DNA from 2 places in the Micromonospora echinaurantiaca genome. Region 2 is predicted to be linked to the other one. Evidence: riboswitches for the same ligand, from Rfam matches in the RefSeq annotation. Region 2 holds a riboswitch; the other holds the start of a gene.
What was found. A riboswitch is a leader RNA that binds a small molecule or an ion and turns the genes downstream of it on or off. The one in region 2 is predicted to bind cobalamin.
Positions count from the first base shown of each region.

Region 1: it holds a riboswitch for cobalamin, as region 2 does, so the genes downstream of both, cobN (cobaltochelatase subunit CobN) here and GA0070609_RS08040 (energy-coupling factor ABC transporter permease) in region 2, are expected to answer to the same signal.

Region 1 covers NZ_LT607750.1:2,789,738-2,793,135, forward strand. The annotation lists gene cobN (cobaltochelatase subunit CobN) at 1-2,302, opposite strand, end outside; cobalamin riboswitch at 2,631-2,760, opposite strand; gene GA0070609_RS12845 (MBL fold metallo-hydrolase) at 2,872-3,398, shown strand, end outside.
Region 2 covers NZ_LT607750.1:1,752,799-1,756,196, forward strand. The annotation lists gene GA0070609_RS08035 (ribonucleoside-diphosphate reductase subunit alpha) at 1-753, opposite strand, end outside; cobalamin riboswitch at 870-1,081, opposite strand; cobalamin riboswitch at 1,375-1,546, shown strand; gene GA0070609_RS08040 (energy-coupling factor ABC transporter permease) at 1,577-2,257, shown strand; gene GA0070609_RS08045 (energy-coupling factor ABC transporter substrate-binding protein) at 2,254-2,574, shown strand; gene cbiQ (cobalt ECF transporter T component CbiQ) at 2,574-3,317, shown strand; gene GA0070609_RS08055 (energy-coupling factor ABC transporter ATP-binding protein) at 3,314-3,398, shown strand, end outside.

The DNA.
Region 1 (3,398 bases), 1.0 Mb from region 2:
CCTCCTCGACCACCGCGTCGACCTTGTCCGGCGCCCAGCCGAGGGTCTCCAGGCCGACCACCAGCCGGCGGGCGAGCGCCTCGATCAGGTCCACCGCGTCGGCGGCGGTGCCGGCCGGCCCGTCGACGATGTCGGTCAGCGCCGCCGGCGGGGTCAGCCGCTCCCCCGGCGCGGCGAGCAGCGCCTGCTCGTCCAGCCCGTACGCGGCGGCGAGCGCCTGCCGCAGGCCGGGTAGCGCGTACCGGCCACCCCAGACCTGCGGGGCGCGCAGCACGGCGAGGACGAGGTTGGCCCGGGGTTCGCCGGTCGGCGCGGCGGCGAGCACGTGCAGCCCGTCGCGGATCTGCACGTCCTTGACCTCGCACAGGTAGCCGTCGAGGTGCAGCACGAAGTCGTCGAAGTCGTCCTCGCCGGGCATCTGCTCGGTGTGCAGGTCGTGGTGCAGCTCGGCGGCGCGCACGAGTGCCCAGATCTGCGCCCGCACGGTGGGCACCTTGGCCGGGTCGAGGGCCTGCACGGTGGCGTACTCGTCGAGCAGTTGCTCGAGCCGGGCCAGGTCGCCGTACGTCTCGGCGCGGGCCATCGGCGGCACCAGGTGGTCCACGACCACGGCGTGCGCGCGGCGCTTGGCCTGGGTGCCCTCGCCGGGATCGTTGACGATGAACGGGTAGACCAGCGGCAGGTCGCCGAGGACGGCGTCGGGGGCGCACCCGGCGGCCAGGCCGAGTCCCTTCCCGGGCAGCCACTCCAGGGTGCCGTGCTTGCCCAGGTGCACCACCGCGTCCGCGCCGAAGCCGCCGTCGGCGACCGGCGCCGCCAGCCAGCGGTACGCGGCCAGGTAGTGGTGGCTGGGCGGCAGGTCCGGGTCGTGGTAGATGGCGATCGGGTTCTCCCCGAAGCCGCGCGGCGGCTGGATCAGCAGCACCACGTTGCCGAACCGCAGCCCGGCCAGCACGATGTCGCCGCCGTCGGTGTACAGCTCGCCGGGTGGTTCGCCCCAGTGCTCGCGCATTCGTTCGCGCAGCTCGGCGGGCACCTGGTCGAACCAGCGGCGGTAGCGCTCGCCCGGCACCCGGGCCGGCGCGGCGGCGAGCTGCTCCGGGGTGAGCCACTCGACGTCGTGCCCGCCGGCGGCGATCAGGGCGTGGATGAGCGCGTCCCCGTCGTCCGGCGGTGGCGCGTCGCCGAGGTGGTAGCCGGCGTCGGCGAGCGCGGCGAGCAGCCGGACCGCCGAGGCGGGGGTGTCCAGGCCGACCGCGTTGCCGACCCGGGAGTGCTTCGTCGGGTACGAGCTGAGCACCACCGCCACCCGCTTGCGCGCGTTCGGCAGCCGGCGCAGCCGGGCCTGCCGCACCGCGATGCCGGCCACCCGGGCGGCGCGTTCCGGGTCGGCGACGTAGCCGGAGAGCCCGTCGGCGTCGATCCGCTTGAACGAGAACGGCACGGTGATGATCCGGCCGTCGAACTCCGGCACCGCGACCTGCATGGCGGCGTCCAACGGGGACAGTCCGGCGTCGCTGCCCGCCCACTGCTGCCGGGTGCTGGTGAGGCAGAGCGCCTGGATCACCGGCACGTCGAGGGCGGCGAGCGCGCCCACGTCCCAGGCGTCCTCGTCGCCGCCACCGGAGGCGTCCGCGGCGACCGTGCCGCCGGCCGCGAGCACGGTGACCAGCAGCGCGTCACAGCCGGCCAGGAGGCGCAGCGGACCGGCGTCGGCGGTGAGCCCGCGCAGCGAGCCGCAGAAGACCGGCAGCGGGTTGCCGCCGGCGGCGTCGACCGCGGCGGCGAGGGTGTCCACGAAGGCGGTGTTCCCGGCGAGGGCGTGCGCCCGGTAGAAGACGATGCCGACGGTCGGCCGGTCCGGGTCGGCGGGGTGCTCGCCGTACAGCCCGTGGGCCGGGGTGGGTGCGGGTGGGGCGAAGCCCTCGCCGGTGAGCAGCACGGTGTCGGAGAGGAACCGGGCCAGCTGGGCGAGGTTGGCCGGCCCGCCCTCGACCAGGTAGGCCAGTGCCTCGGTGGCCACTCCGGACGGCACGGTGGAGGCGGCCATCAGCTCGGCGTCCGGCACCGGCTCGCCGCCGAGCACCACCGTCGGCACGCCGGAGGCGAGCACCGCGGCCAGGCCGTCCGGCCACGCCTGCCGGCCGCCGAGCAGGCGTACGACCGCGAGGTGGACGCCGTCGAGCAGCGCGGGTACGGCGTCGACGGCGACCCGGGCCGGGTTGGCCAGCCGGTAGTCGGCGCCGCTGGCCCGGGCGGCGAGCAGGTCGGTGTCGGCGGTGGAGAGCAGCAGGATGCGCACGGGTGACTCCGGACAGTGACGCCCACCCGGTCGACGGCGGCGGCCGGGCACGGCGGGGCGGGTGCTGGTTCAGCGGGCAGGCGCCGCCGGCGACCGGTTCACCGGCGGCAGGCCGGTACCGGGCGGCAGCGTGCGGAACTCAGCGGTGAACGGCGGGGCGGCGGCCCGGGGCGGGCGCGGCGGCGCGGCGGCCCGCAGCGGGGCGGGTGGGCGCGGGTGCGCGGTCGCGGCCGGGCCGGGTGCGGCGATGGCCGTCGACAATGGAGACGCGGTGCGTCATCGGGTCCTCCTCGGGTGTCCACGCCCTGGGGTCAACTCCCGACGGCCGAAGTATCCTGGCTCCCGGATCGACGCTCACCCCCGGCCTTCCAACCGCGCACGCACGGCCGTGGCTCACGAGGGGGGATCGCTCCCCGGTGACAGTGGCGGGACCGCGCCGGAATCGCACCGGCTTCCTTCACTGCCGTCAGGCCGGGAATGCTGCCACACCGGCGTTGCGCCGGTCAACGCGCCCTCGGGATACCTCGCCCGACGTCGACGCGCACCCGAGCCGACCCTCAAGCTCCACTGTGATCCCACCTGCCCGGCGGCGCGCCCGCGAACGCCGCCGCCTAGGATCGGGCCACGACCAGCCGCGTCGCGTTCGAGGAGGTGCCGCCATCACCGACATCACCGACATCACCGACATCAGGTTCGAGCACCTTGCCGGCCGGGTCTGGCGCTGCCCCGGCGACCCGGATCCGGCGGCCGTGCAGGCCGGCGTCGCGCTGGTGGCCGACGACCGGGGCAGCGTGCTGATCGACGCCGGGCAGAGCCCCGCGCACGCCCGGGAGATCCAGGCCGCGCTGCGCGCCGCCGGGTTGCCGCCACCACGCTGGCTGGTCTACACCCACCACCACTGGGACCACGTCTGGGGCGCCTGCGCCTGGCCCGGCGTGGAGATCGTCGGGCACGTCACCGGCGAGCGGCTGCTGCGCGCGGAGGCCGACCGGCCGTGGAGCCACCGGTACCTGCGCGAGCAGGTGCGGGCCAACCCCCGGCTCGGCCCGAGCTTCCGGGCCCGGGCGCTGGCGGTCGACTCGTGGGACGACTTCGC
Region 2 (3,398 bases):
GTGGTACCGCTCGTAGATCGAGTCCAACTCGTCCCGCGGCGAGTCCACCAGGAAGCACGACGACATCTGGGTGTGCCGGGTGCCCGCGTTGAACAACGTCGGTGAGCTGGGCAGGTACGCCAGTGACGACATCAGGCGGTAGAACCCGACCGCCTCGACCGGCGTCTGCGACAACCCGCAGGCCACCCGCAGCAGCCAGTACTGCGGCGTCTCCACCACCAGCCGCGACTCGGGGTGGCGCAGCAGGTACCGGTCGGCGACGGTACGCAGCCCGAAGTACTCGAAGCGCAGGTCACCGTCCGGGTCCACGGCGTCGTCCAGTTCCCGGGCGTTGTCGGCCACGAACGCGGCGGTGTCGTCGCCGATCAGGCCCAGGCCGTGGGCGTATCCGATGGACTGGCTGAAGCTCGCCACATCCTGCCCGCGGACCTCCTTGTCCACGTACGCGGCCAACAGCCGCGCCGCGAGCCTGGAGTACTGCGGCTCCTCGCCGATCAGCTCCGCCGCCGTCTGGATCGACAACTTGTCCAGCTCCGCGGTGGTCGCTCCATCGTAGAGACCACTGATCGTCTTCGTGGCCACCCGCAACGGGTCCACCTCGGCCAGGTCGGCGGCCCACCGCTGCACCGCCTCGACGATCCGGTTGACGTCCACCGGCTCGGTGCCACCGTTGCGTTTGCGGACCCGCATCACCTGCCGGCGCTGCTCCGGTGCGCCCGCGCCCGGCCCGGACCGCTCCCGTACCACCGTCATGACCTCTCCTCGCGCTGTCTCCGATGGCCATCGGACGCGGGAGAACGCCAACGGGCCCGACGCAGGCCCGGTTGCTGGCGTCGGTCGTCCCGCGCGACCTCCGACCGCCGCGCGCGACGGCGCACGGCGCGCTGGCAGGTCTTCGGACTCGCGGGCCTGACCGGGGTCGCCGGTCGCCTACTGGCCGTCGCTTCCCAGGCCGGTGCGGCCCAGTGCTGTTGACGGCGGTCGTTCCCACTCACCGCTGCGGGGCAGTCCCGGACTCGCACCGGGTTCCCTCTTGCCTCGGCCGCCGTCACGCGGCCGAACCAGCTGCGTGGGACACCATATATGCCGCTGCCGTCGTGCGGGCAACACCAGATGTCGCGTCAGCGTGTCGGCTTCGTCTCACCGGTCGTCGCGCCGGACGGCAGCCGCCCGCCTCGCCGTCGGGCGCGCTTGACGGCAGCCGCCCGCCCCGCCGTTTGGCGCGCCGGGCGGCGGGGCGGCCGCCGCGGCCAGCAATCCGCGGCCGTGGCCCGCGACCCGCGGAACGCCTCTGAGCAGGGTCGCGAGGCGGCGGCCGCCGGACGGCAGGTGTTCGGGCGGGGGGCGGCCGCTTGCCCGGAGGATGACCGCCGGATAGCCTCTCGCCGTCAAGGTGCACGGGAAGCCGGTGTGAGACCGGCGCGGCCCTCGCCACTGTGACCGGGTAGCGATCTCCGACGACGCCACTGGGCCCACCCGGGCCTGGGAAGGCCGGAGCGAGCGTCGATCCGGGAGCCAGGAGACCGGCCTTGACGAGTGATCTCATCCACGAGGTGTTGGAGAGGAAGGTCGTCCCGTGCACATTGCCGAGGGCTATCTACCCCCGGTGCAGGCCGCGGCGTGGTTCGCGGTGTCCGCACCGTTCGTCGTCCACGGCAGCCGGGCACTGGTCCGGCAGGTCCGCCGCGATCCGGAGTCGAAACTGCTGCTGGGGGCGGCCGGCGCGTTCACGTTCGTGCTGTCCGCGTTGAAGATCCCGTCGGTCACCGGATCGTGTTCGCACCCCACCGGCACCGGGCTGGGCGCGGTGCTGTTCCGGCCACCGCTGATGAGCGTGCTGGGCGGCATCGTGCTGCTGTTCCAGGCGGTGCTGCTGGCCCACGGCGGGTTGAGCACGCTGGGCGCGAACATCTTCTCGATGGCGATCGTCGGCCCCTGGGTCGCCTTCGCCGTCTACTCCCTGATCCGCCGGGTCGGTGGCGGGATGGACGTGGCCGTGTTCGCCGCCGCGGCGCTGGGTGACCTGGCCACCTACTGCGTCACCAGCGTCCAGCTGGCGCTGGCGTTCCCCGACCCGGCCGCCGGGTTCGTCGCCGCACTGGCGAAGTTCGGCGGGATCTTCGCGGTGACCCAGATCCCGCTGGCGATCAGCGAAGGGCTGCTCTCCGTGCTCGTGGTACGCCTGCTGACGCGTACCAGCGGCGACGACCTGCGCCGGCTCGGGGTGCTGCGGACGCCGGCGGAGGTGCGGGCGTGAAGCGCTTCACCCGGGTGAACCTGCTGTTGCTGCTCGCGGTGCTGGTCCTGGCGGTGGCGCCGGTGGCGCTCGGACTCGGATCGGGCGACGAGCCCTTCGCCGGCGCGGACGCCCTGGCCGAGCAGGCGATCGTGGCCGACCACCCCGACTACGAGCCGTGGTTCGCGCCGATCTACGAACCGCCGTCCGGCGAGGTGGAGTCGGCGCTGTTCGCGCTCCAGGCCGCGCTGGGCGCCGGGTTCCTCGGCTACTACTTCGGGGTCGCCCGGACCCGGCAGCGGCAGCGGAGCACCGCCGCCGAACAGCCGCGCGGGTAGTGTTCGCGCTCGACGTCGCGGCGCACACCGGTCCCTGGCGGCTACGGCACCCCGCCGAGAAGGCGCTGCTCTCCCTCGGGTTGCTGGCCTGTGCGGTGGCCCTGCCGCCGTGGCCGGGTGCGGTGCTGTCGGGCGGGGCCGCCGCCGCCCTGCTGCTCGGGCCCGCCCGGGTGTCGCCGGCCGTGGTGCTGCGGGCGGCCCGGGTGCCGCTGCTGTTCGTGGCCACCTCGGCGGTGCCCCTGCTGGTGACCATGCCGGCGCCGGCCCGGCTGGCGGTCGACCCCGCCGGCCCCGCGCTGGCGGCGCAGACCGCCGGCCGGTCGGTGGCGGCGTTGACCTGCCTGCTGCTGTTCAGCGCCACCACACCGCTGTCGGACGTGCTGCCCCGGCTGCACCGGCTGGGGATTCCCCCGGCGGTCACCGAGGTCGCCGCGCTCACGTACCGGATGCTCTTCCTGCTCGTCGACAGCGTGCGCGCGGTCCGGGAGGCGCAGGCGGCGCGGCTCGGTTTCCGGACCTGGCGCACCGCCTACGCGTCCCTTGCCGGCCAGGCGGGCGCGGTGTTCGTCCGGGCGTTCAGCCGCGCGCGGCGGCTCGAGGAGGGGTTGGCGTTGCGGGGATACACCGGATCGCTCACGGTGCAGGTGGAACCGCGCCGGATGTCGCCGCCCTTCGTGGCGGCGACCGTGGGGCTGCTGGTGGCGATCGTCGCCGCCACCACCGTCGCGGGGTCGCGGTGGTGACCGGCCCGCTGCTGGAGCTGGCCGGGGTGCACTACGCCTACCAACCGGGCCGCCCGGTGCTGACCGGCGTCGACCTGCGCG